Regions from separate parts of the Paenibacillus sp. B-A-8 genome, predicted to be linked through region 1. Evidence: riboswitches for the same ligand, from Rfam matches in the RefSeq annotation. Region 1 holds a riboswitch; each other region holds the start of a gene.
What was found. Region 1 has a riboswitch for cyclic di-AMP ahead of ACN6MV_RS02650 (hypothetical protein). Riboswitches for the same ligand answer to the same signal wherever they lie in the genome.

Region 2: another riboswitch for cyclic di-AMP. It lies ahead of ACN6MV_RS11280 (KamA family radical SAM protein); the one in region 1 lies ahead of ACN6MV_RS02650 (hypothetical protein).
Region 3: another riboswitch for cyclic di-AMP. It lies ahead of ACN6MV_RS00190 (ubiquitin-like domain-containing protein); the one in region 1 lies ahead of ACN6MV_RS02650 (hypothetical protein).
Region 4: another riboswitch for cyclic di-AMP. It lies ahead of ACN6MV_RS00545 (C40 family peptidase); the one in region 1 lies ahead of ACN6MV_RS02650 (hypothetical protein).

The regions. Positions count from the first base shown of each region.
Region 1 is NZ_CP183882.1:580,081-586,211, forward strand. Features, by position in the region: gene ACN6MV_RS02625 (ABC transporter permease) at 1-414, shown strand, start outside; gene ACN6MV_RS02630 (hypothetical protein) at 449-640, shown strand; gene ACN6MV_RS02635 (CPBP family intramembrane glutamic endopeptidase) at 874-1,620, shown strand; gene ACN6MV_RS02640 (hypothetical protein) at 1,702-2,154, opposite strand; gene ACN6MV_RS02645 (hypothetical protein) at 2,194-2,715, opposite strand; gene ACN6MV_RS02650 (hypothetical protein) at 2,732-3,223, opposite strand; cyclic di-AMP (ydaO/yuaA leader) riboswitch at 3,356-3,521, opposite strand; cyclic di-AMP (ydaO/yuaA leader) riboswitch at 3,942-4,132, shown strand; gene ACN6MV_RS02655 (hypothetical protein) at 4,323-4,739, shown strand; gene kdpF (K(+)-transporting ATPase subunit F) at 4,866-4,943, shown strand; gene kdpA (potassium-transporting ATPase subunit KdpA) at 4,956-6,131, shown strand, end outside.
Region 2 is NZ_CP183882.1:2,633,455-2,639,585, forward strand. Features, by position in the region: gene ACN6MV_RS11265 (ABC transporter ATP-binding protein) at 1-161, shown strand, start outside; gene ACN6MV_RS11270 (ABC transporter permease) at 158-871, shown strand; gene ACN6MV_RS11275 (hypothetical protein) at 868-1,593, shown strand; gene ACN6MV_RS11280 (KamA family radical SAM protein) at 1,595-2,764, opposite strand; cyclic di-AMP (ydaO/yuaA leader) riboswitch at 2,904-3,045, opposite strand; gene ACN6MV_RS11285 (helix-turn-helix domain-containing protein) at 3,094-4,761, opposite strand; gene ACN6MV_RS11290 (ABC transporter substrate-binding protein) at 4,901-5,926, opposite strand.
Region 3 is NZ_CP183882.1:40,618-46,748, forward strand. Features, by position in the region: gene ACN6MV_RS00180 (HD domain-containing protein) at 1-342, shown strand, start outside; gene ACN6MV_RS00185 (TatD family hydrolase) at 492-1,262, shown strand; cyclic di-AMP (ydaO/yuaA leader) riboswitch at 1,460-1,689, shown strand; gene ACN6MV_RS00190 (ubiquitin-like domain-containing protein) at 1,971-3,134, shown strand; gene rnmV (ribonuclease M5) at 3,312-3,863, shown strand; gene rsmA (16S rRNA (adenine(1518)-N(6)/adenine(1519)-N(6))-dimethyltransferase RsmA) at 3,860-4,744, shown strand; gene yabG (sporulation peptidase YabG) at 4,815-5,717, shown strand; gene veg (biofilm formation stimulator Veg) at 6,113-6,131, shown strand, end outside.
Region 4 is NZ_CP183882.1:110,650-116,780, forward strand. Features, by position in the region: gene motA (flagellar motor stator protein MotA) at 1-446, opposite strand, end outside; gene ACN6MV_RS00520 (hypothetical protein) at 653-946, shown strand; gene ACN6MV_RS00525 (4a-hydroxytetrahydrobiopterin dehydratase) at 1,174-1,461, shown strand; gene ACN6MV_RS00530 (c-type cytochrome) at 1,553-1,909, opposite strand; gene ACN6MV_RS00535 (GNAT family N-acetyltransferase) at 2,037-2,522, opposite strand; gene ACN6MV_RS00540 (C40 family peptidase) at 2,752-3,243, opposite strand; cyclic di-AMP (ydaO/yuaA leader) riboswitch at 3,249-3,390, opposite strand; gene ACN6MV_RS00545 (C40 family peptidase) at 3,751-4,179, opposite strand; cyclic di-AMP (ydaO/yuaA leader) riboswitch at 4,233-4,371, opposite strand; gene ACN6MV_RS00550 (hypothetical protein) at 4,586-5,416, opposite strand; gene ACN6MV_RS00555 (M1 family metallopeptidase) at 5,428-6,131, opposite strand, start outside.

The DNA.
Region 1 (6,131 bases):
TTGCTTTATGGGATTGTTCTTTATGTACTAGGTTATTTCCTCTATGCCTTGATGTATGCGGCTGTAGGTTCGATTGTCAGCCGTACAGAGGATCTTGGCCAAGCGGTTATGCCGATTATGATGTTAGGCTTCGTAGCATTCTATGTTCCGCTGTTTAGTATCTCCAATGCGGATACTCTGCTGGTTAAGGTAGCGAGTTATGTGCCTTTCACCTCTCCATTGACCATGTTGCTCCGAATTGGTGTTGGTGAAGTAGCGATCTGGCAAGTTATTGTATCATTAGCCATCTTGCTTGTTACCACGTTCATCTTTGGATGGTTGGCTGCCAAGATCTATCGCACAGGCGTATTGATGTACGGCAAACGTCCAAGTATTAAAGAGATCAGAAAAGCGATGAAGGCTTACAAGATCTAAGTGGCTTCATATAAACTTTTAAGGAGTGGTAATCATGACTAAAAGTGAACAATACAATATGATGCTTTTAATGAGTTCGGTATCTCTGGCTACGGTTAGTAGAATGCTCTCGACCAATGGGTCCGCTTTGATGGATTTCACTCAGGGTGTATTGACTGGTATTGCCATGGTGGGGATGATTGCGGGATTGTGGATGTACGGTAAGGCACGTAAGAGTAAAGCGTAATAGTAGGAAATAAGGAAGCCACGGCAGAGGCCGTGGCTTTTTTATATGCTCGAAAAGAGTGAAAAGCAAAATGATCGCGTTAGCAAAATTCAGTTCGGTATTTGTGTAATTTTAGTGAAAAAAAGTACAAAAAAGGAATTGGTGATATAAGCTAAGATTAGTCTCTTAAAAAACTTCTTATTTAAATGAGCAATAACGTGATTATTAGAGAAAGCATATAGGGGAGAGGTTCAATGAGCAGGATGAGGTATTTCACTAAGGTGGAATTCTACAATTATAGGGCGGATAGCGGCGGTGAAAAAGCTGGTTATTATGCTTTGATCTTTTTTTTTTATAATGCCTTAATCATTTATTTATTTGGTCTATTGATGTATAAAACCGATTTTTTAGAACGAGCAAGGCTTTATTATTCAAATGAACATTTATTTAAATTAGCCATCTATAGTCCTATTTTCATTCTTGAATTAGCGCCATTGCTATTCTTATTGAGGTCAAAGAAGGAGAACCTGCAGAGCATTGGATTAACTACTTCTAATACTGCAATATCTATTCTTCTAGGTATTGTTGGGGCCATTCCTTTTACCTATCAAATTATTCTAGACTTCATTCTACATAAGAAAGAAATTCAATTGGAAGGAGCAAATCTGTGGGTAGAGTTCTTAATACTCTTCATTTTCACTGCACTGCCTGAAGAATTAATGTTCAGAGGTTATATCCAGACTCGAATTACAGGCTTGATTAAGAATAAATATCTTGCCATTGTAGTGGTTGGATTATTATTTGCGTTGATGCATATTCCTTTTCAAATGAGTATGGTTAATATGACCTTTATGGATTATTTAATTACTAATTGGGTGTATATGATTCAATTGATGGTTATGCATATATATTTTGTCTATCTTTATACTCGAAATAATAATATCCTTGTCCCAATCATTAGTCATACCCTCATAGATTATATTCAATTATATATAAAGTAACTCCCACGGGAGGGTTGAAATACTGAATGTCAGCCCTCCAACTACGTTAGTTAGCTTTTCGGCCAAAGTGAGCTCCGAGGGCTATACAACGGACAAATTACCGCTGGGCAGCAAATCCTCTTGAGCAGTCATTTGCTCCCGCACATGTCTAAGCTGATCTTTCAGTACAGGAACACTCTTTTGCAGGATAATGCTAATTTGAGGTAAAGATAGCTTTAGGCCATACCACATCACTTTTACGAGCTGTTCCTCCCAAGGCAGTGCCTTGGCAGACAGAAGAGACCGGCGTGCGTAATAATCGGCGCATTGACGGATACAAGAGCGGTAAGCTTCGATAGAGAATAGCTGGCTGTCGAAGCTTTTTTGACGGAATATTTTATGAAGCTCTTTAAAAGTTCGGATAGTAACTCTCTCGGCTTCTGCTGATTGTTGTAACAACATAGAACTGAGCGCATAGATATCATTCGTATTCTTTTGAACACACTCTGCAAATATAGTTCTACGGGGCGATCCGGCAGGTAAGGGGTCAGGCATGATAAACACGATCCTTTCAGAATGGGTTATGGGATGAACCTATAATATAGAAAAGTAAGAAATGGATTTGTTGATAAGCTCGGCGGTATCAGGTTCTGGATAACTATGCTTTTGAAGCGCAATACTGGATACGGACTTAGATGGTTTATAGTATAGCCGCCCCCCTCTGGAATCTCTTCCACCGGCAACAGCTCTGTACAGACGACCTTGCTCAATATGATCTGCCAATGATTTACCCTGCAGCTTGGCTTTTAAATCCTGTAAAGCATCTTGCACTAGCTCAAACTGAGTCTGATCCCACTCTGAACCATGAGTACGTACTTTATCTATCGCTTCCTCAAGCCGGCAGTGGTATATCATTCTGAGAAAAGAACTCCATTTAATAAGGTCGAAGGTTTTAGTATTGGCTGAGATAAGACATGCCCCCCAGCTGCTACCCCCTTTACAGGTAAGTTTCAGGATGCCATACCGGCTGCCTGGATCAGCCTCCATTCCATAGTGAATAGGCTCAGGTGAATCAAAGACGAATACTTCAATGCGAGATAGTCTTCGCTGGTCCATGACAAGTTTCTCCTCCCTAGGGTTCCAAAAGCTTAAGCTCAACATGGTGAGTAAGGTTAGCCTTCTCTATACAGGCGAGCATTTCAGCTTCGTTCTCACAGACTGCGGCATGCTCCAGCCATAGTCGGAATTTCTGTTTACGTATAATGGATAAATGTAAGGGGAAGGTGCTGCGGGATCTCATTACGTACCAACCAATAGCAACGTCCTTCCAAGGTTTCTTAAAGGGGGCGAGCCACGGAAAACATTGGTGTGCGGACCAATCCTGCAGCTGCTGCTTTTCTCTGATACTTTTATATATTTCGTATATAATTCTTCGGTCCATACAGTACTCACAAGTAGAAGGGCTGCTGAAATGGCGCAAGGATTCAATTTGGTTCTGACCAAATGCATAGCCGACAATAGTTCTGTGATGATCCTCTTCGAACCATAACGCTCCAAAGCAAACATAATTTAGACTTATCGGCTCAAGCAGCCCTTGCTGAATTCCCCAATAATAGTGTTTCATTCCATTCACCCCGTCCAGCATGCTATTACCCGGGTAGGTTCAGGTAACGCAAAAACCGCAGCAAGAGGAGGACCTCTGCTGCGGTTTTGGAATACAGGCATACACACCTGTGCCAAAGCGTGGCGGATCAAGGGTCTCTCTCTTTACGCTTACGAGGTTAGCTGTCGGATTCGGACGGTGAGAGTCGCCCTACCTATGTGAGACTTGAACAGTCTCCTTCGGATTCACCCCAAGTAGGCCATGTGGCCCGATGGTTCCCCCGTTCCCTGCAAATACAGGAACTCAGCGTTGATTGTATTTCGTGAAATAGATTCAATCCGAATCATACTCTTTTCAAGGTGTTTCTGTAAAAGCAGAAAGTGTTCTTTTGAGCGCAATTTGAACCGTATCCTACCAACTGCGACGAAAAATCCTGCCAAATAGGTATTTATTGCGTGTTATCGAGCTTCTTCCTCGTTTAATCTCGACTTCTCGTTTCCTTTCCTATATAGGCGATTTTTGGTGATTTCTCCAGCTGTGGTGAATAAAATCACAGAGTCCGTCCGCTTTTCGCTAATTGATTCAAATTCGAGTAAACAAGAGATATAGAGAGATTGAATATCAAGTAAGCGCTATCCAATGCGAAAATAGTTTTTAATTTGCATTATTTTGGCATCAATCACGTTTTACAATACTTCCTGCATAAGGGTATGATTACTCCTGTTTCAACAACAATCGAATATTTGATCCGCTTAATTTCCGGTAAGGAAAGCGGGGGAACCAACAATCGGCAGACGATGTGAGAGTCGGAAGCCGGTTATGGGGTGAATCCTGTAGAGGATGCGAGTGAGCTCGCATCCTCTACAGGTAGGGCGACTCTCACCGCCCGAATCCGACAGCTAACCTCGTAAGCGTATGGAGAGAGGATGAGTGCAATGTGACCGCTAGCGAGCCACAGAGGAGAATCCTTTGTGGCTTTTTGCTGTGCTTTTTTAAGCAAAGCATTTATGGAAAACCTCAGGAAGAGGTCGTTATATTCATCATTAGCGGTAGCTTTTCTTTCAAGACCAGGGTGATCAAGCTCTGATCTTACAAGCAAAGCATTTGAGGAGAATAAGAGATGACAGATCAGAATGAATATGTACTGGTATGTGCGCCAACGAAGGCAGGAGAACATTTTATTAAGCTTCTAAAATTTAGAGGCATTAAGATGGCGGGATTGACCAACAACTTGCCTGAGAAGTCCCTACTTGAAGAGATGGGGATTGAGAAAGTCGTTCTAGTAGATACCCGCCATCAGAATACTTGGTTTCGCCCGCCGTTCCCGGTAGGCCGGGTATATCTGTTCGAGAGCAGCTTTACGTTATGCTGCCGCTACATTCAGATGTGCCGCACCTGGACGACGCAGCCGATTTTTGTGATCACAAGCTCAATAAATCCTAGATTGGTCTATAAAAGACTTGGTGCAAGTTATGTAATCTATTCCCACAGTGGAGATGCTGATTTTCTGATCGATAAATCACCTCATCAAGGATAAAAGAAGGAGTGCGGGAGATATGATGGATCTGTATATGGTGGCTTCGTTAGCTGTAATTTACGGGTTGTTTTATGGATTTATGCGCTGGTGCGCAGGTGTAGTTGAGGATACAGGGAGGGATAAGCTGTGATTCTAGTCATCGCTGTTACCCTACTGCTGTTTTTATATCTTGTTTACGCATTGATTCATCCGGAGAAATTTTAAGGAGGGGCATTCATGGGCATTTTGCAAATCGTAGCTGTAATCGTCATTCTCATCTTGCTGGTTAAGCCGATGGGCACGTATTTATATCATGTATTTTCTAATGAACCCAATCGTACGGATCGATGGTTTGGAGGCGTGGAAAAAGGGATTTATAAGCTGATCGGACTGAAAAAACGGGAAGGTATGTCCTGGAAAAAGTATGCGCTCAGCTTTGTTTTAACGAATATCGTACTGGTTACTTTCAGCTATATCTTTCTTCGATTGCAGCGGGGTTTACCGCTAAATCCGAATGGAATTGCGGATATGGAACAGACGCTTTCGTTCAATACGGTGATCAGCTTTATGACTAATACAAACCTGCAGCATTACAGCGGGGAGACGGGACTTTCGTATTTTTCACAAATGGCTGTCATCACTATGATGATGTTCACGTCTGCAGCGAGCGGATTTTCAGTTGCGGTTGCTTTTGTCAGAGGGATCACAGGACGCAAATCAGTCGGGAACTTCTTCGAGGATTTCGTCAAAGCACATATTCGTGTGTTCATTCCGCTGGCTCTGCTGGTTTCATTGGTACTGGTAGGATTACATGTGCCGCAAACCCTCAAGCCATCACTTGAAGTCACTACACTAGAGGGGCAAACGCAACAGATTGCTATCGGTCCAGTAGCTTCTCTGGAATCGATCAAGCATTTGGGCACGAACGGAGGCGGCTTCTTCGGGGCCAATTCATCGCATCCTTTTGAGAATCCTAATCCACTTACGAACGTGCTGGAGATTCTTTCTATGTGGATGCTGCCAGCTTCGCTCCCTTATATGTACGGACTGTTTGCTAAGAACAAACGTCAGGGCTGGGTTATTTTTACCGCAATGATGACCTTGTTCGTACTACTGCTGGGACTGAACTATTATGCTGAATCAAAGGGTAATCCGGCGATCAATGCACTAGGAATCGAATCTTCACAAGGCAGCATGGAGGGTAAAGAGGTACGCTTCGGCATTCCGCAGTCTTCCTTGTTTACTTCAGTAACAACCGCAGCTACGACAGGTAGTGTTAACAATATGCATGATACGCTGACACCACTGGGAGGTATTACGCCTCTGGCACTGATGATGCTGAACAATGTCTTTGGGGGTAAAGGTGTCGGACTGATCAATATGCTGATGTATGCGATTCTGGGTGTCTTCCTG
Region 2 (6,131 bases), 2.1 Mb from region 1:
TTCATAATGAAGTTAGAAATGAGGAATTCCCACTTGCTGATATAGGGGAGAACGAATATTTCTTAAAGCTTGTCCGTGAGCACCCAATAGAAACCATTCATTCGTTAGAGGCGTCTTTGGAACAAATATTCATTGACGTTACTGGGAGGCAGTTAACATGAGATTCAGATCTGCGTTTGCCTTTGATATCCGGTTTCAATGGCGGCATGGGTTTTATTGGATCTACATCATTATCTGTACGTTCTATCTGGTATTGCTACATCTTATTCCTAATCATTATCGGGAACAAACGATGCTGTTATTGACCTTTAGCGATCCGAGTGCCTTGGGGCTTATTCTGGCTGGTGGGATTGTGCTGCTGGAAAGAGACCAGGGTATCCTTGATCCTTTATTCGTTACTCCGATTCGTGTTAGGGAATATTTACTTTCAAAAGCCTGCTCATTATCTGTACTGTCCCTCTTAGCCGCATGGGTTATTCATGCAGCAGCGAGTGGAGTTCCGCAATCCCCGATAGGATTTTCTATTGGAATCATTTTAACGTCAAGCTTTATGACGCTATTGTCGATTGGAGTAGTGGCTCGTTGCCAGACGATTAATGGTTTCATTTTACTCTCACAAGTATTCGTACTACCTTTCATACTGCCGTTACTTGGTTATTTTAAGATATGGAACTCCAATGTTTTTCTATTATTACCTACAGAAGGAACACTTCGCTTGTTGAGTTCGGAAACCTCAGCTATGTCACTTGGCAATTACATGTACTCCATATCGATATTACTGCTCTGGAATGTTGTGATATATGTCTGGGCAAAAAGGTCCTTCGAGCAACATGTAATGATGCGCATAGGTAAGGGAGGAGTCAAGAGATGAAGAAGTATCATACGCTTTTTCTTAGCGATATCCGTCATGCTGGGTTGGACCCGGTGCTTATGGTCGGCATCTTTGCTCCTTTAGCACTTTTAGTCGTCTCAAGATTTGGATTTCCAATAGCGGCAGAGTGGCTTACAAACGGTTATGCTTTCGATTTAAATGAATACAGTAGCTTTGCTGCGATTTTTTTAGTAATGACCTTTCCCATGCTGACCGGTATGATGACAGGTCTTTTAATGCTTGATGAACGTGATGAGAACATCATCTCTTATTACGCGGTTACGCCATTAATGCGTAAGGGGTACATGGTGTATCGTCTAGTTCTTCCATCTGTACTTTGTACACTTCTATCACTGGTGTATTTTATAGTTTCAGGCTTATCTAACTTCCAATTGGAGCATATATACATTCTTTTATTATTAGCAATTGAAGCCCCTTGCTTTGCTTTATTTCTTGCTTCTTTTGCTGCAAATAAGGTAGAAGGCTTAGCTTTATCTAAGATAGGTGGTTTGTTTATAGCAGGGCCAATCGTAGCGTATTTTATTCCATCACCATGGCAATTTGCAGGTGCGTGGATTCCTACGTATTGGCCTGCTAAGTTGTTTTTTGCTATAGAAGATGCTAGTGGTTTTAGTATGATTGCATGCTTTATGGTGGGGCTTATATTTCATTTGAGTCTTCTGAGTATTTTGGTCAGGATTTTTATTAAAAGAATCGATTGAATTATTTACAAATCAGATCCGCAGTCTTGTTTGATAACTCATTAACAGAAATAATAGCATCATTCTTTTTCACAGGAGGGGTCCAATATTCCTCATTTCCGGGCAGGTCATCAAACCATTCTGCATCCTTAGGGCAATCTAGAATCATGAACTTTCCGTATTCCTGATCTCTGGATTGATGATATTTAAGATAGGCTTTTCCGTTATCAATGGCGAGAATTTCTATCTTTCCGGAGGTGTGTGACATGGATAGGCGTACTCTTTTGCCAAGTCCTGAGGTTCTGGCTTTGGCTTCTTCTACAATTTGATAGACTTGCTCAAGAGGTAATACAAAATCTCGATTTCCGGCAACGGGACGATTCACGAAGAAGTAGTAAGGTGTTACGCCAGCCCATGAGAGTCGGTCTAGCAATTCTCCCAATATAACGGGATCATCATTGATGCCTTTAAGGACGGGGGTCTGATTTACGACAATTGCCCCAGCGTTGTGGAGGGCTTTAAATGCTTTTTTGGCTTCAGGTGTGATTTCACGAGGATGATTGATATGCGCCATAACATAAATTCGCTTGTCTTCGGTAGAGTAAGTACGAATCAGCTCCAACAGCTCTTCGTCTTCAGAGATCCGCATCGGATTAAATACGGGAATCTTCGAACCTAATCTGATAATCTTGACATGCTCAATGCTTCTTAAGTTTTCAATAATGGATCTTAGCTTTGGTGTGGAGAGAATTAAACTGTCACCGCCCGTAAGAAGAACGTTGTTAATCTCAGGGTGGTTTGCAATATACTCCAGACCCGGAGAGACATCAGACATCGCTTCTTTCACGTCATTTCGGAACAGGCGTTTACGGAAGCAGTAGCGGCAATAGGCTCCGCAGACCTCGGATACAATCAGTAATGCTGTTGTTTTATACTTGTGCTGACATCCCGGCACCACATAATTCGTGTCTTCATCCGAAGCATCCCAACGTCCATATTCCAGCAGTTCACCTTCGTTAGGGATAACCAGTTTACGAATGGGATCATCTGGATCGTCCCAGTTGATTAAAGACAGATAGTAGTCATTCACACGAAAAACAAATTTGTCCGTGATTTCTTTCAAGTTCTCTTTTTCCAGATCAGACAACATAGCAATTTTGTGAATATCCGTGATGTACTTTACCTTTTGCACTTACATCTCTCCTTTGTCCCTTTGTGTGAGAAAAGAGGAAGCCTTAGTGTCAAAGGCCAATCTACTGCCAGCAGGGTCCAAAAAAACACAAAAAGAGACCCTTAGCAAGGGTCTCTGGTTATGTAAATAACATGAAAAGCAGACCCATCCACTGCTGACGAGGTTAGCTGACGGACTCGGGTAAGATGGTACCCTACATTCTAATGCTCAATGATTCGCCCCAATTAACTGGTTCCCCCGCTTTTCAACTGTAAAAGTTGGAAATTAAGCGTAGGTAAAGTATACCCCATGAAGTTTTGAAAAGTCAAAAGAGAATCCTAGATTCACCTTCAATTACTAGGGGGGCTTCCACCGAGCAGTTTAGGTAGCAGCGTTAGCAGCTTCTCCCGAGTTAACGCATCACTAGAGTTCCATTTGCTTCCGTCGAGCAGATAAACATGTCCCTGACGTACTGCCGGAAGACTTTTCCAAAGTGAACTGTCTAGTAGTAGTTCCATAGCAGCCCGTGAGTCTGGACGCTCAGGAATGAGCATGAAGATATGATCTCCAGTATAAGCAGGTAATCGCGCTGGATCAACTTCAGCGAACCCTAATTCTTCATCCAGTATGGCTTGAATCTCCTCTGTCGGTTGTAGACCACATGGTGCATAAAGTGCTGTGGAGAATCCGGACATTCCCATAGCATACAGATGATTTCCGTGGTCATAGACCAAAGCAGAGGCAGTCTCTCCGGCTTGGAGACTGGTCTCGTAAAGCTGCTGCCACATGGCAGCGTTTTTGATTGTAAATGACTCCAGCCACGCTTCGGCTTCGCGTTGTTTACCGAGCCAGCTGCCTAGTGTTCGCATTCGACTTTCGAGTGGTGCAAAGGAATCAAAGGTGAGTGTCGGGGCGATGCCGGAAACGGTTCTATAGGCTCTTTCATCACTATTGGCCAAAATAATCAAATCTGGATTAAGTGAAGCGGTCAGCTGCGGGTCCAGCGGAAAACCAACATTGGCGAGCTTTTTAAGCCGATGTTTATAGACGCTGTTCCGCACGAATGCTTCATCTCCTCCGATGGGCTTCACGCCTAGTGCGAGTAGATCGCCAAGTGTCTCTCCATGATAGACAATGCGTCTCGCTTGCTCTGGAATCTCCACTTCATGGCCTGTCCAATCTTTGACGGTAAGCTTACGACCTCGCTGATGCGCATATTGTCCGGGGGTAACTCCGGTTTTTTGCCGAAAGCGGCGGCTGAAATAATATTCATCGGAGAAGCCTACCAGTCTGGCGATTTCACGTAGCGGTTCCGTCGATTCCTGCAGGAAGCGCTTGGAATGACTAATGCGCAGATCGGTCAGGTACTCAAGTGGCTTTTTGCCGGTAAGCTGTTGAAAGATCGGTGTATACTGCCAGAACGATATCCCCGCAAGCTCAGCTAACTGCTTCACGCTGATGCTCTCTGTATAATGCTCCTCTATGAATTGTATAGTCATTTCTACGGATTCTGTGGGACTTGGTAGATGCTTGGAAGGATAATTATGCTCAAAAAATAGCAGCATTAATTCCTGAAATTTCAATTGTCGCTTGAATTGCTGCACATCATCGAAGCTATTCTTGTTCATAAGCAAATCTTCCACAAGACGGATTACCTTAGTGAACGGGTGGACAATTAATTCGCGTCTGCCTGAAAGTAGTTCGCCAGAATAACGTTCTGGATGCTCTTTTGTATAAATTGCTGAAAAGGTGATGAGATAATAATACATGGTCATTTCCTGATTACTCGTACTATAGGAGATTCCGGGAGCTAGTAGATAACATTTATCTGTACTCAGCGTCACGCTCTGATCATCGAGGTTCAGTTGCCCGTTCCCCCCGGTAAATACGAGAAGGGTGTATTCAAGAGTTGTACGTGATACAGGGCTTGAATCGGCAGCTTGAAGTATCAGTTCGGCATCAATCAGCTGAAACAGCAGGGAGTGGAGCGGGGGGCAGGACGATGATGTTTGCAGCATAGGTTCAGCCTCCGTTCTTTTGGTGAGAATGATTATCAATGAACTTATTGTATATAAAACAAAGAAGCATATCAACAGCTGTTGATATGCTTCTTGAAGTTTTCTATCAGCCGTGTGCTAAACACTCGATCATGGAGGGTTATTTCATATTCAATAGCTGAGGAATCTCGCCGAGCAGCCATTCTCTTGTAGTTGCATCACTGGAGGTCTTCATGATGTCCTGCGTATAGACATATCCGTTCTTAACGGCAGGAAGGCTCTTCCAAATAGGGCTCTTTAATAGATTTTCTGTGGATTGTTTTGCTTCATCCGCAACTGGAGTCAAGATGAATATCCGGTCTCCGGCATATTCTTTAAGCACTTCCATAGATACTTCCTGGAAGCCTTTACCTTCATCGAGTATCTTCTGAATAGCTGGAGTTGCCTTGAAGCCATTCTCCCCATAGAGTACCTGTGAAAGTCCAGTCGCCGCCATTATAAACAGTCTGTCTCCCGGATAATAAGTGAAGACCGAAGCTGTCTCACCTTCTTGCATACCAGCGGACTTCAATTGTTTCCACATAGCTTCTTCAGCGGTTTTATATTGGGCTAGCCATGCTTCTGCTTCTGTTGTTTTACCAAGAATTCCACCAATGTCCAGCATACGTTCTTGTAATGGGGCAAAGGTATCAAAAATGATTGTAGGTGCGATTTTGGACAGCTGCTCAAAATCAGCTTCGTCTGTGCCCGCATAGATAATTAGGTCAGGTTGAAGCTCTAATGTTTTCTCCAGATTGATAGGGAAGCCTACATCCTCGACACCTTGTAACTGATCTTCAAAGACCTGGCCTTCACCCATGGATAGAGGATACCCTACCGCTTGCACGCCGAGAGCGAGCAAATCTCCATATGTTTCTCCAGAGTAGATTATTCGCTGTGGTTTCACAGGGATTTCTACAGTATGTCCTATGTAATCCGTGTAGGAGCGGGTAGTCGCTGCGGATTCATTTGCACTGCTGTCGGAGGGCTCCGTTGAAGGTGCCGTGCTCGCAGCAGAAGAATTTCCAGTTGCGTTGGTCGTACTATTACCAGAAGATGATTCCTTTGAGTTTCCGCATGCTAGCAGCAATGTACTCATCAAAAAGAGTACGCATAACACAGCGAAGGACTGTCTTGCCTTGTTCATTTTTTATTGCCTCCCTAAAATATATAACGATTACCAATAATGATAATCATTCTCGATTGAATTCATCATAATTTATAGACTCTTTTTACTCAATGGACAAAACATAATTCAGTCATTAGATTTGTACAATCATGCAAAAAGGTGTTGTTTAAAATTTTTTTTGAATTATTTTCAGATGATTGGAAAAATACTCTAAATACCGGGA
Region 3 (6,131 bases), 540 kb from region 1:
CTGTATAAATATGTTGAGATGGAGAATCTTGATACAGATATGATTACTGAAATTCGCAGCAGTTTTGCGGCAGCGGGACTTCACCCGGAATATGACTTGGAGATTGATTTTCCGACAGATTTACCCTATGATGTGTTCCGTCCGGGAGAAGCCTTTGACAATAAGCAAATCTTGCTGCTTGATCGACATGATCAGCTGAGGGAAATTTCAGAGGTGTCGGATATTGTACGCTCTATTAGCGGCATTCATCGTGGCAGGTATCATTTGTATTTTCCTCAAGATAAGTTGAGACAAGCGCTTACACGATTGCCATCTTCAATAGCAGTGATTTTTGCAAAATAATACAAGAAAATATGGGATTTTTGACAAGAAGAAACGATGTTTTCGTCTTTTGAAATCAATAACTGCTTCTCGTAGAAATAGACGATACAATAGATGGCGTGAAATTCACACTGTCTTATGTTAAAAAACAACAAGGAGTGACGGCAAAAATGTTTCTGTTTGACACACATACGCATCTGGATGCACCTCAATTCGACGAGGATCGCGAAGAAGTTATCGCTCGTGCTGTAGAGGCTGGCGTTAGTAAGATGATTAATATCGGATTTAATCGGGAGACGATTCCCTCTACGATGAAGCTGGCAGAATCTTATGATTATATTTATGCTGCAGTGGGCTGGCATCCACAGGATGCGATAGATATGAAAGAAGGAGATCTCGATTGGATCGCTTCTCTGTGCAGTCATAAAAAAGTGGTGGCTATTGGGGAAATTGGACTGGATTATTACTGGGATACCTCTCCCAAGGATGTGCAACATGAGGTTTTTCGCAAGCAAATCGGACTAGCCCGTGAACTAAAGATGCCGATTTGTATTCATGACCGTGATGCCCATGAAGATGTTGTACGGATTTTGCGGGAAGAAAAGGCAAATGAGGTTGGAGGCGTAATGCACTCATTCTCAGGAAGCTGGGAAACAGCAAAAATGTGCTTGAATCTTGGTTTTCATTTATCGTTTGGAGGACCCATTACGTTCAAAAATGCACGAGTGCCAAAAGAAGTGCTTGCGCAGACCCCGTTAGACCGATTATTGATCGAAACGGATGCTCCATATTTGACTCCTCATCCCTTCCGCGGGAAGCGAAATGAGAGTGCTCATGTGAAGTTGGTAGCAGAGGCGGCAGCTGAAATTAAAGGGCTAACATGGGAAGAATTGGCTAAAATAACGTATGCGAACGCACTGGAACGATTTGGGATTGAGTGAAAACGGGAGTAAAACAGGCGAAAAATAGAGAATGGCCGATATATTAAACTTTTTTAATATAAAAACGGCTGAATATTACAATATTTTAACCAAATTTTTGCTTAAACGTGGTTGAATCGTCCTTTACAACATGCATCAAAACAGGATATCATCTTTTCAGTGATGTGAGCTGTGTTATAGTGACAGCCACTGATTCATGGATCGTCTCGCTGAGTCTCCGTATGGAGAACGGGGGAACCAATATTGACCTGTCGCATGCCTGTATTTTGAATACGGCTTCGACGTGCCACAGGACAGTATTTGATTTCTTCACGTGGTCTTTGGGGTGAATTTAAGGGCAACCGCCATGAGCGGGTGACCTGAAATAGGGCGTCTCTCTTTCGTCCGAACCCGACAGCTAACCCCGTAAGCGCAAGTAAGAGAGGCAACCTCGTGCACAAGCATTCTCTATTCTGAATTTGGAGAAGCCACGAAAGAGTCCTCAATTGAACTCTTTTTAGGCTTTTTTATTTTTGAATAAATAGAATGTTGCCCACATACTGTTATATAACAGGGGTGGGAGTAGCTGTGCCGAGCAGGCGATCCATGAGCAGGAGACGCTAAGTTATTAAGTGCGTGTCCTGTGACAATCTCAAATAGTTTCGTCAAAGGAATTCAGTCCTCATGATATACAATTGACGACGGGGCTATGTAAGGAGGATGGAGAGAATGGGCGTATTCCAACCAGAAGTATCCCATGATTCGCAGTCATCCAGCAGGTCTTTCGCACTACGGTGGGAGCAAGTAAATACTCGCGTACTTTTACTTGCAGGCGTGATTTCAGTCGCTATCGCGCTACTTATTCTGCTGTACGTACACGGTCAAAGTAACAAACAATTATTTTTAGTAATAGACGGGCAGACACAGACGCTTGAAACGCGAGAAGCGCTTCTTGGTGATGTGCTGGAGAAAGAGCAAATTTCGCTGCAGCCGCATGATGAACTATCTTTAGGACTGAGTGATGAAATAAAAGACGGTGACCGTGTCGTTATCAATCGTGCGCAGAAAATTAGCCTTACTGCGGACGGAGCAACAAAAACGTTATATACAACCGAGGATACAATCGGTAAAGCAATTGACAAAATGGGCATCACCCTAGAAGGTCATGATAAGATTTTCCCTTCGTTAGACACCGCCATTTCTGCCAACATGGAGATTAAGATTGTTCGCATCAACAAACAGACTGTACAGCGGACAACTAACTTACCCTTCAGAGTCATCAAGACAGCAGACCCCTCCCTTACTGTGGGAACAGTTAGAGTGGCACAGGCAGGCAAACCAGGCGTCATGATTCAGCATATTGAAAAGATCTACCAAGACGGAGAACTGGCCTCTATGCGCATGATTGGTAAGGAAGTACAAACGGTAACGAAAGATAAAGTTATTGCCGTTGGTACCAAACCACTTCCTAAGCCGGCTGTAGCTAAGACTACAACAACTTCCAATTCAAACACTACTTCCAAAACGGCTAAGGTTAGCGCCAAGACTAATAACGTCACAAGCAAGGCTGGCGTAGACTTTGAGTACAAGAAGATGATTAAGAACGTCTCCATGACAGCTTATTCATCAGAAGAGCCAGGTATAGGTACCAAAACTGCCTCCGGAACACGCGTAACGGAAGGTCGTACAATTGCAGTAGACCCGAATGTAATCCCTATTGGCTGGTGGGTATATATTGAGGGGCTTGGATTCCGCCGAGCTGAAGATACTGGCGGTGCCATTAAAGGCAATAAAGTAGACGTCTATTACGATTCACTGAGCCATGTGCGTAATTTCGGTCGTAAATCACGTACCGTTTATGTGATTGGACCTGTGAAGCCGGAGTTAAATTAGTTCGGAAGCTTTTGCAAATTATTCTTTGATAAGCTATAGTGATGATAACCGTTAAGGAACGCCAGATGATCATTTCGTTGATCGCAGAGCAACCGCTCATCACTTATAAATTCTTTAACCAAAAGAAGAGGAGCGAAACCTCTTCTTTTTTGCTTTTTTTGGAAGGAGTCAATAGATATGATTAAGGAATTAATTGTCGTTGAAGGTAAGAGTGATACCGTCGCTGTTAAACGCGCTGTAGAAGCAGATACGATCGAAACAGGGGGCTCGGCGGTAGACCGGACCGTAATTGCGAAGATCGCGCTTGCTATGGAGCGTAGAGGGGTGATTATTCTTACAGATCCGGATCACGCGGGTGAACGAATTCGTAAGATTGTGTCCGCAAAGGTGCCGGGCTGTAAGCATGCTTTCATTCCGGAGAAGGACGCAACCCGTAAGGGAGATATCGGTGTGGAGAACGCCTCTCCAGAGGCGATTCGTCATGCGCTGCGAAACGTACATACCTCTTTTGAAGGAGCACCTGCAATAATTGGAATTGACGATCTAATGGCCGCTGGAATGCTTGTACACCCTCGGGCAGCTGAAAGACGTATGGCACTTGGTAATTTGCTTGGAATCGGATATTGTAATGGCAAGCAGCTGTACAAGCGGCTGGCGATGTTTGGAATTACGCGGGAGGAATTTGCCGGAGCTCTCGCCCAAATTGATCAGGGGGGCATTACTTCATGAGTGGTAGAGAGGAAATTTCAACTCCAAAACGGACAAAAGAGATTATTCAACGTTATGGATTTAAGTTCAAGAAGAGCTTAGGACAGAATTTTTTGATTGATCAAAATATATTGGACAAGATTGTAGACGCTGCTGGGCTAGATAGCGACTCAGGGGCTCTAGAGATCGGTCCTGGGATTGGAGCACTGACGGAGCGTTTGGCGCTAACAGCCGGTGCGATAACCGCTGTGGAGATCGACCGTAGGTTGATCCCTATTTTAAGGGACGTGCTTTCCCCTTACCCGCATGTTAAGGTTCGTAATGATGATGTTCTGAATGTAAACCTGCAGGAGCTGTTCAAGGAAGACTTTTCATCCGTGAACAAGGTAAGCGTAGTTGCCAATTTGCCGTATTATGTGACTACACCGATCCTAATGAAGCTGCTCGAAGAGAAGCTTCCGCTTGATAACATCGTTGTAATGATTCAGAAAGAGGTTGCGGAGCGTATGGCTGCTTCTCCGGGAGGGAAGGAATACGGAAGCCTTAGCATTGCCGTGCAGTATTACAGTGAGCCTGAGCTCGTCTGCATTGTACCGCGTACAGTATTCATTCCTCAACCTAATGTGGAGTCGGCTGTAATCCGTCTAAAGGTAAGAGAGCGTCCACCGGTAGAAGTTGAGAGTGAGAAGCATTTCTTTGAGGTCGTCCAAGCTTCTTTCACACAGCGTCGCAAAACGATTGCTAACAATCTCAAGGCTCGTTACTTCCCTGAAGAGGGACGTGAACGTCTGGAGGCTTTACTTGCAGAAGCTGGTATTGAACCAACCCGCCGTGGAGAAACGTTAAGTTTAGAAGAATACGCCCGATTGAGCGGTGTTCTGTTGGCTGCTGGAATCGTATAAGTAAAAACACGGCTAGTTATGAACCAACTGAGGCCTTTGCCCATACGATGGGGTAGAGGTGGTGGTTGTAATGAATTTAGGAGACTTGGTCGTTCGTAAATCGTATGGCGGTGATTTGACTTTTCGTGTAGATCATATTGTGCAGGACAGAGCCGTCATTAAAGGCACAGATTTCCGTCTGTTGGCGGATTCTCCTCTGAATGACTTGGTTCAAGTGCCTCCTACCCGAATTACGGAACGAGGACAACAAGCACAGATTAAAGCGAATGAATCACTGACACAGCTGCGGAAAGACCGACAGGAGCAAAGTCAGCGGAGCGGGAGCGCTCTATCAGAGGGGGCATGGGCTCCATCGCCCAAGGAAGCTGCCTATTTTGAAGTGCCGGGGAAAGTACTACATCTGGATGGCGATCCGGCGTACTTGAATAAGAGTCTAAGCTTATATGAGCAATTGCGGATCCCTGCTGAAGGTCATCATGTTCATGAGTCCGCAATGGCTGACACTTTATACCGGCTGCTGCCCCGCGTGCGTCCAGATATTGTGGTGATTACCGGTCATGACGGGGTGCTGAAGCAACAGCATACTTACGATCTTCACAGTCTGAGCAGCTATAAAAATTCGCAAAACTTCGTAGCTGCTATTAGGGTAGCTAGGGATTATGAGCGAAATTTTGATGCGTTGACGATTGTTGCAGGTGCTTGCCAGTCACATTTTGAAGCGCTGCTGGGGGCAGGGGCGAACTTTGCCAGTTCCCCTGGACGGATATTGATCCATGCCTTAGACCCAGTATACGTAGCGGCAAAATCGTCGTTCACGCCCATTAGGGATACGGTGAATCTGAGTGATGTTTTGAACAACACCATTAGTGGTAATCAGGGAATCGGCGGTATTGAGACCCGTGGCAGCTTCCGTATTGGGATGCCGCGTCTGCAGAACCTGTCAGCACTAAAAGTGACACCTTCTGCGATTTAATCGACAGGGGTAGGTCTATTTTCCAAGGCTAATTGGTAATTTGGAGTGGCCAAATAGAATAATGTGAAGAGAGGGTGAGCGATATGCTTGACCCTTTTTTTATGTTCAGAGCATATATATTGGGGCACCCGCAAAGTACCTGGGCACGGATCGAAGCCCCCCACTTTGGGGGATTTATTACGTGAAATAGCTGCTATCTTTAAAGAACTACAAGGATATGTTTTCTTGCTTAGTAGCAATCGCATTACAGATAACAAGGATATTAGTTCGCCTCTGATTGCCCGCAAAAAAATTCCGTTGACAACCAAATATTCATCATCTATAATTATTTATTTGCTTTGACAAACGCCTGAGAAAGTTGTATAATGGACAAGAAAAGAGGTGGTCGTCAGGCAATGGCTAATAACGCGCTGT
Region 4 (6,131 bases), 470 kb from region 1:
TGTGTGAAAATGAGTGCACCTGCTTTATGTCTATCCTCTGTGGCGTGGATGTCCTCCATGAGAACATCGCGGACAAAGTCCTGATCATTCCCATCAATAATCATCCGCATGCCGTTTCTGAGGAAGTTATCTTCTATTTCATCGACTTTAGACTCAAGAGCCAGTAGACCTTCACGCCGTGTAATAGAAGCCCATTCCATGAACATAGTAATTAATTCGGATTTACTGATTAATTTCTTTTTGACAAAAATTATTTTAAACAGACTTGGAATCTTTTTGACCTCCGAGATTGGAAAGGCCATAAAGATGGAGGCCGCCGTCCCCACTAAGATAATAACGTAAGCAGCGGGTGTGGCTAAAGCGTGAAGAGGAGCGTGCTTGAGGATCATACCCCAAATTACTGCAACTAGACCAAAAATTAAACCGAGTATTGTTGAAATTTCCATTATGCACCTCGTCCATGAGATTATAAGATGTGTTCCGACAAAGCCGCGTATATCATCCTTGAAATAGCGGCAAGGCACTCTGTGCGAAACCGAATAACGTATATTCTTATTTATCGACATCATTCCGTTTTTTGTGAAGTCATTTTTTCGGCTATAATGGATAAGGTAAGTAATTATTCATCTGTGGAGAAAACGGAGTGATACATGTGGGTGTAAAGCATGGTAGAGATTACGGTGAAATCCTAACGGATTTGACTGAGGCTGTCGGAAGAATTTCCGATGGGTACTTATTTTTTGAAATGGATCCGGAAGAGTGGCAAGAATTGCCCCAGGAATCCAAGATGGAGGTATGGGAGGCGCTGGCTGAGGATCTTTTCTTCGCGCTGGGTAATGAACCTATGATTGAGGTGGGGAGCGGCGTTATCATCTACGATAAGGACACGCACCGCATTAATATTTTAGTCGGAGAAGAGGATTTAGCCTCTGTTGTTTTGATTTAGGAAGAGGGGGCGGCGGGGCGTAATTTGCCCGTAGTTAGTAGCCCGTGTTAAAATTGGTGTAGCCGAGTTATAATCGCTGGGATTCTTGAATACATTTAATCGAAAATATTGCCTTTATCCTGGCACATCCCTTGGACCTCAGAAGCTAAGGGATGTTTTGTTTAGCGAATAAGACGAGTAAAGGGCCTGCGGATTTTACTGCAATTTTTAGTAAGGGAGGAAACGAATTGTTATTTACGGAAGAAGAACTGCGTGAGCAGATCAGCAAGCTGGAAGGTTGGAAGCTCGAAGAGAATACCATGGTGCGAAAATATATGTTCAGCCAATATATGAAGGGTATTGCTTTCGTTGATGAAGTAGCCACCATTTCAGAAGCCTTTGATCACCATCCACATATTACGATTGATTATAAGACAGTGACTTTACGACTGAAATCAAATGAGGAAGACGGTATTACAGCTCTAGATATTCGAGAGGCACATGAATTTAATGAAGCCTTTGAGAAAAATCGTTAGTGTCACCCAAACTCATAAATAAACGCCCGTGCGCAGATAGTGAACTATCTTCTGGCACGGGCGTTTTTAGTTGCTTAGGTAGTAGTTACTGTTACTTTTTCTCTGAGAGCCAGAGGGCGACGTTTGCGATCTCCTCAGGGGCTAGCTTTTCTTTAAAGGAAGGCATTTGACCGCGTCCCTTAGTGACGATGCTGTAGATTTCTTCAGCATCATGCTGACCGCCTTCATTTTGAAGACTAGGGCCAACTCCACCTTGAAGCTGATCGCCGTGACAGGTGATACAGCTGGCTTTCACGGTTGCTTCTGCCTTTGCCGCATCCAACTGAACTACCGGCATTGTGGGTTTATTCTGTTCAGCTACCTCTTCTTTACCTGGAAGTGTAAACATAAGTACTACCGCAAAGGCACAGGCGGCAAAAAACAAACCGCTCATGATCCATTTCTGCATCCCAGTTCGTCCCTTCTATGTAAGCTGCTCCCTACATTATAGCTCAAGGTGAAGCGTTATCATAGGGTTTGTGACAAAAAAATGAACGATAATACCATCAATTGATTGAAAAATATGGATTTTAATATCATTTCTCATAGACCATGCAATAAAAAGGTTTGTTTCCTGATGGGGTTAGGCGCTCATACGTATCTGTAATCGTAAATCCACACTTTTGGTAAGTTCGGATCGCACGCTGGTTCCAGGTCAATACCTCTAGATCAATCTCACGCTCAGGATAACGAAGCAAGGCTTCTTGCACGATTGCATCCATGAATAATTTCCCTAGCCCTTTGCCGCACAGATCAGGTTGCATGCCAATCCCCAAACGTACAACACCTTCCATCGGGAACAACTGCGCGAATCCACACAAAGCTTCTTGCCCATTTAATATGGAGACATATTGCTCATTCCGTAGCTGAGGATCACCGAACTCGATGCCTAGAGCCTGCATTTGTTCCCACGGCATCCAGCCGTAAATATTATAAGGGGGGGTGTAATTCCAATTGCATATCTCTTCCGCGTGACTAGTCTCCATAGGAGTTACATGAAAAGTAACCGAAGGATTTATCATAAGGTCAAAGACCTCCTTTCACGAGGGTTATAACGCTTGCCGTCCTTACGAGTGCCGAAGGCGTCTATACTTGTAACTAATTATATACAAAAAGAGGGGTCATCAACTCAGAAAATTTATAAGGAATACTGTTTTACAAATTTTGAGAGGGGTAAATATTAAATAAGACAAAAAAACAAGCTCTTCCCCAAGAATTAACATCTTGGAAAAGAGCCTATGTACGTTCTACTTATTGAACATCATCATTATCTTCTGTCTCAGAAGCAACAGAATGATAAGCATCAGTGCTCATAATCCGTTTAGCACCGATATAGCGTTTTACGTAGTAGCTATCACTCAGGGAGCTAATCGTTACACCGCGTGAGGAAGATGCGTGTGCAAACTTGCCTTCACCGACATAAATGCCGACGTGGGAAACACCCTTACCACTTGTATTGAAGAATACAAGATCTCCTGATCTTAAATCATCTCGGGAGATAGCAGTACCCATTTGATACTGGGAACCTGATTGGTGTGGTAGGTTGATACCGATTTTATCAAAAACATACATTGTAAATCCGGAGCAATCAAATCCATTTGTGGAGATCCCGCCGGATACGTATTTAGTTCCGATGGTCTTGTCGATCACTTTATCCATTTTGGAATCCGCGAAAGCGCTTCCTGCTCCGATGGTGAAGATAATGGAAAAGCTGAGTACAGCTGCTGCTAACTTCTTCTTCAAAAGTTTATACCCCTTCCAGATGCCTACGAGGTTAGCTTAAGGGTTCGGTTGAAGGTCCCCTATGACCCCTCTAAAAATGGAGGTCAATTCACCCAAAGTTGGTTCCCCCGTTTCCCTAATAGTTAGGAAACTCGGCTCAGACTGTTGATTAGGAATAGCTTGTAATCAATACATGACAAAACCTTTGTAAATAACAACTTAATGATTACAAAAATGTTACTAAAATCTTACTGCAGTTATTGTAACAAACAGAGTGCCGCTTGGCAATCGTTTTTAACCTAATCATGCAGAAAAATTCATATATTTAAAGACAAAATGCATATGTAAGCGATAATATTAAACTTATTTTTATATTTATTGAAATTTTTATCAAATAAAAGTGTTTAAAGTCTGTTCTAGAGGTGTAAAGATTATAATAAGGCAAAAGAAAACCTGGATTCGATTAAGGTGATAATCAAATCCAGGTCTATATAGTTGTAATTGTGAGGTTATAGTTGTGGGGAAGTATTAATCGTAGGCTACAGCTTGATATGAGGAAGTACTCATTACTCTTTTAGCGCCAACGTAGCGATTGGCCCAGTAGGACTGGCTAAGTGAAGTGATGGTCACGCCATATGAAGATGATGATTGTGCGAATTTTCCGTTTCCAACATAAATGCCGACATGGGATACGCCGTTGCCCAATGTGTTAAAGAAAACTAGGTCACCTGAACGCAATTTGCTTTTGGCTACAGGAGTTCCAACATTATATTGAGCTTTTGAAGTGCGGGGCAAAGAAAGACCCACCTTCTTGAATACATACGTAGTGAATCCAGAACAGTCAAACCCGGCAGTGCTAGTGCCTCCGGTTTTATAGGCAACTCCAATTGTCTTTGAAATAACACTATCCATCTTAGAATCTGCAAAGGCACTTCCTCCACCAATAGAGAACGCCATCACAAGTCCCAGCGCCGCAGCGACGCATGCTTTTCTTAAATTCTTCAAAAAAATTGTACCCCTTCCAATGCCTGTGAGGTTAGCTTAAGGATTCGGTAGAAGGTTCCCCTATGATCACTGCAAAGCGAGATCAATTCACCCAAAATATGGTTCCCCCACTTCCCGGTGCAAGGAATTCGGCGTTTTATGCACCAGATAGTGACTTATCGACAAGACTACGATGAATACATGAAGTTATGTAGAAATCGTTTCAAATGATTACAAACTTGTTACTAATGGAACAGGACTTATTGTAACAAAGTCTTTACGAATTTGCAAATCGCCATAATTTGTCTGTAACGCGAAAGAGTCCCGGCTCCTGATTTAGGAACCGGGACTCTTATATTATGTGTTGTAATGCCATAAATTATTGTGGAAATGCTTTACTGCGCCATAGATGATATTGAGCGGAAATTCCCCACATTTTGAAAAGTGTCGAGGGCAGTGATGAGAGTTGACGAATAAGAAGTGCCGGCAGGCCAGGACAGAAGATACCGGATAGTCCGCACACCAGCAGAAGGATAAGGCCCGCTGCACCAAGTATGATTGAAATGCCTAGTGCAGGAATCAGTGACTTTATACAGATGAATAGGGAGGAGAACATCCCCGTACCGCTGGTATAACCAAACTGCATATATAGAAGGAACAGACGAACGATAAAGATGTATATAAGCCATGCCAATACGTATGGAACTAGATGAAGTAACAAAGAGGAGTTCAGAAAGGAAGATAAGAACAGCCCGTACATTTTTGGAGCGAGCCAGTATAACGGCAATAGAGCCAGCACCCATTCGATTAAACTAAAGATAAACACTGGAAATCCATAAAGCTTCATGCCGGGAAAAAAGAACAGGCCTCGCTCTCCTTTTCTCTCTTGATGGAGTTCATGCAGTAATCCTGCTCTTATGAAGGGGGAGAGCAGCAGTCGTAAGAGAACAAGCCCTAGGAACATCCATAACCAATTACGTATCTCAGGATCTGTGTTCAAGCTGAACTGCCCTTCGACATAATAGAGTAGTCTACCCATTCCACTGCCTCCAGCGTCTTTATCTGGGTAGCGCAGTAGAATTGGAACGATAGCAGACCGGATGAAGCCGTACATAAAGTAGCCCCAGAGCAGTCGATAGATGAAGAGCAGAATCAGAATATAAAATTGCTCCTTCATGCTTTGCCAGCCGCGGGTTATCGATGTTCTCACAATCATTCACCTCACCAGACAAGAGTTCCGAGCACGGTTTCAACTAATTTAGTTACACTTAACGTCCAGCGGGAGAGTGTTTTGGGCTCTATTTCCGCCAGTCTGAAGTTATTAAGATGTTTGTTTTCTAAAAGAACGGTATGCTCTGGATCAATCTCAGCAGAGAGGAGAAGTTTATCGCTTAACAGCTGAAACGTAGTCTCTGCTCCTTCACCGTTCCAGACCCGCTCTGCCGCAGAACCGTCAGCGAATGTGAATTTAATGGGAACGTCAACGTAATGACTCCCTTTGTTTGTAATTTTCACTATGGATTCGTAGCTCTGAGCCTCGCTGCTGCCATTCTTTTTAATCGTAATCGTATCTACTGAGAAATCAGGAGCACCGCCACCATAAACATAATCCTCGAAATAAGGCTGCCACGATTTTTTGGTTACCTTCTCAACGACTTTTTGAAAATCAGATGTAGTGGGATGCTGGAAACGGAATTTACGTGCGTAAGTAGACATGATACTGTTCATTGCTTTAGCGCCTACTTGGCGTTCAATATCCTTAAGTACTAGCTTTCCGCGAATATATACATTTCGGCTATACGATTCTGCCCCGTCATATTTCCATGTCTCTAAGTTCAGCGGCTCTGATTTGGTCACCAGGCTAGATTGCAGAGGGAGATTAGCTTTGACACCATATTCCTGCTCCATGAGTTTGTCTTCAGCGT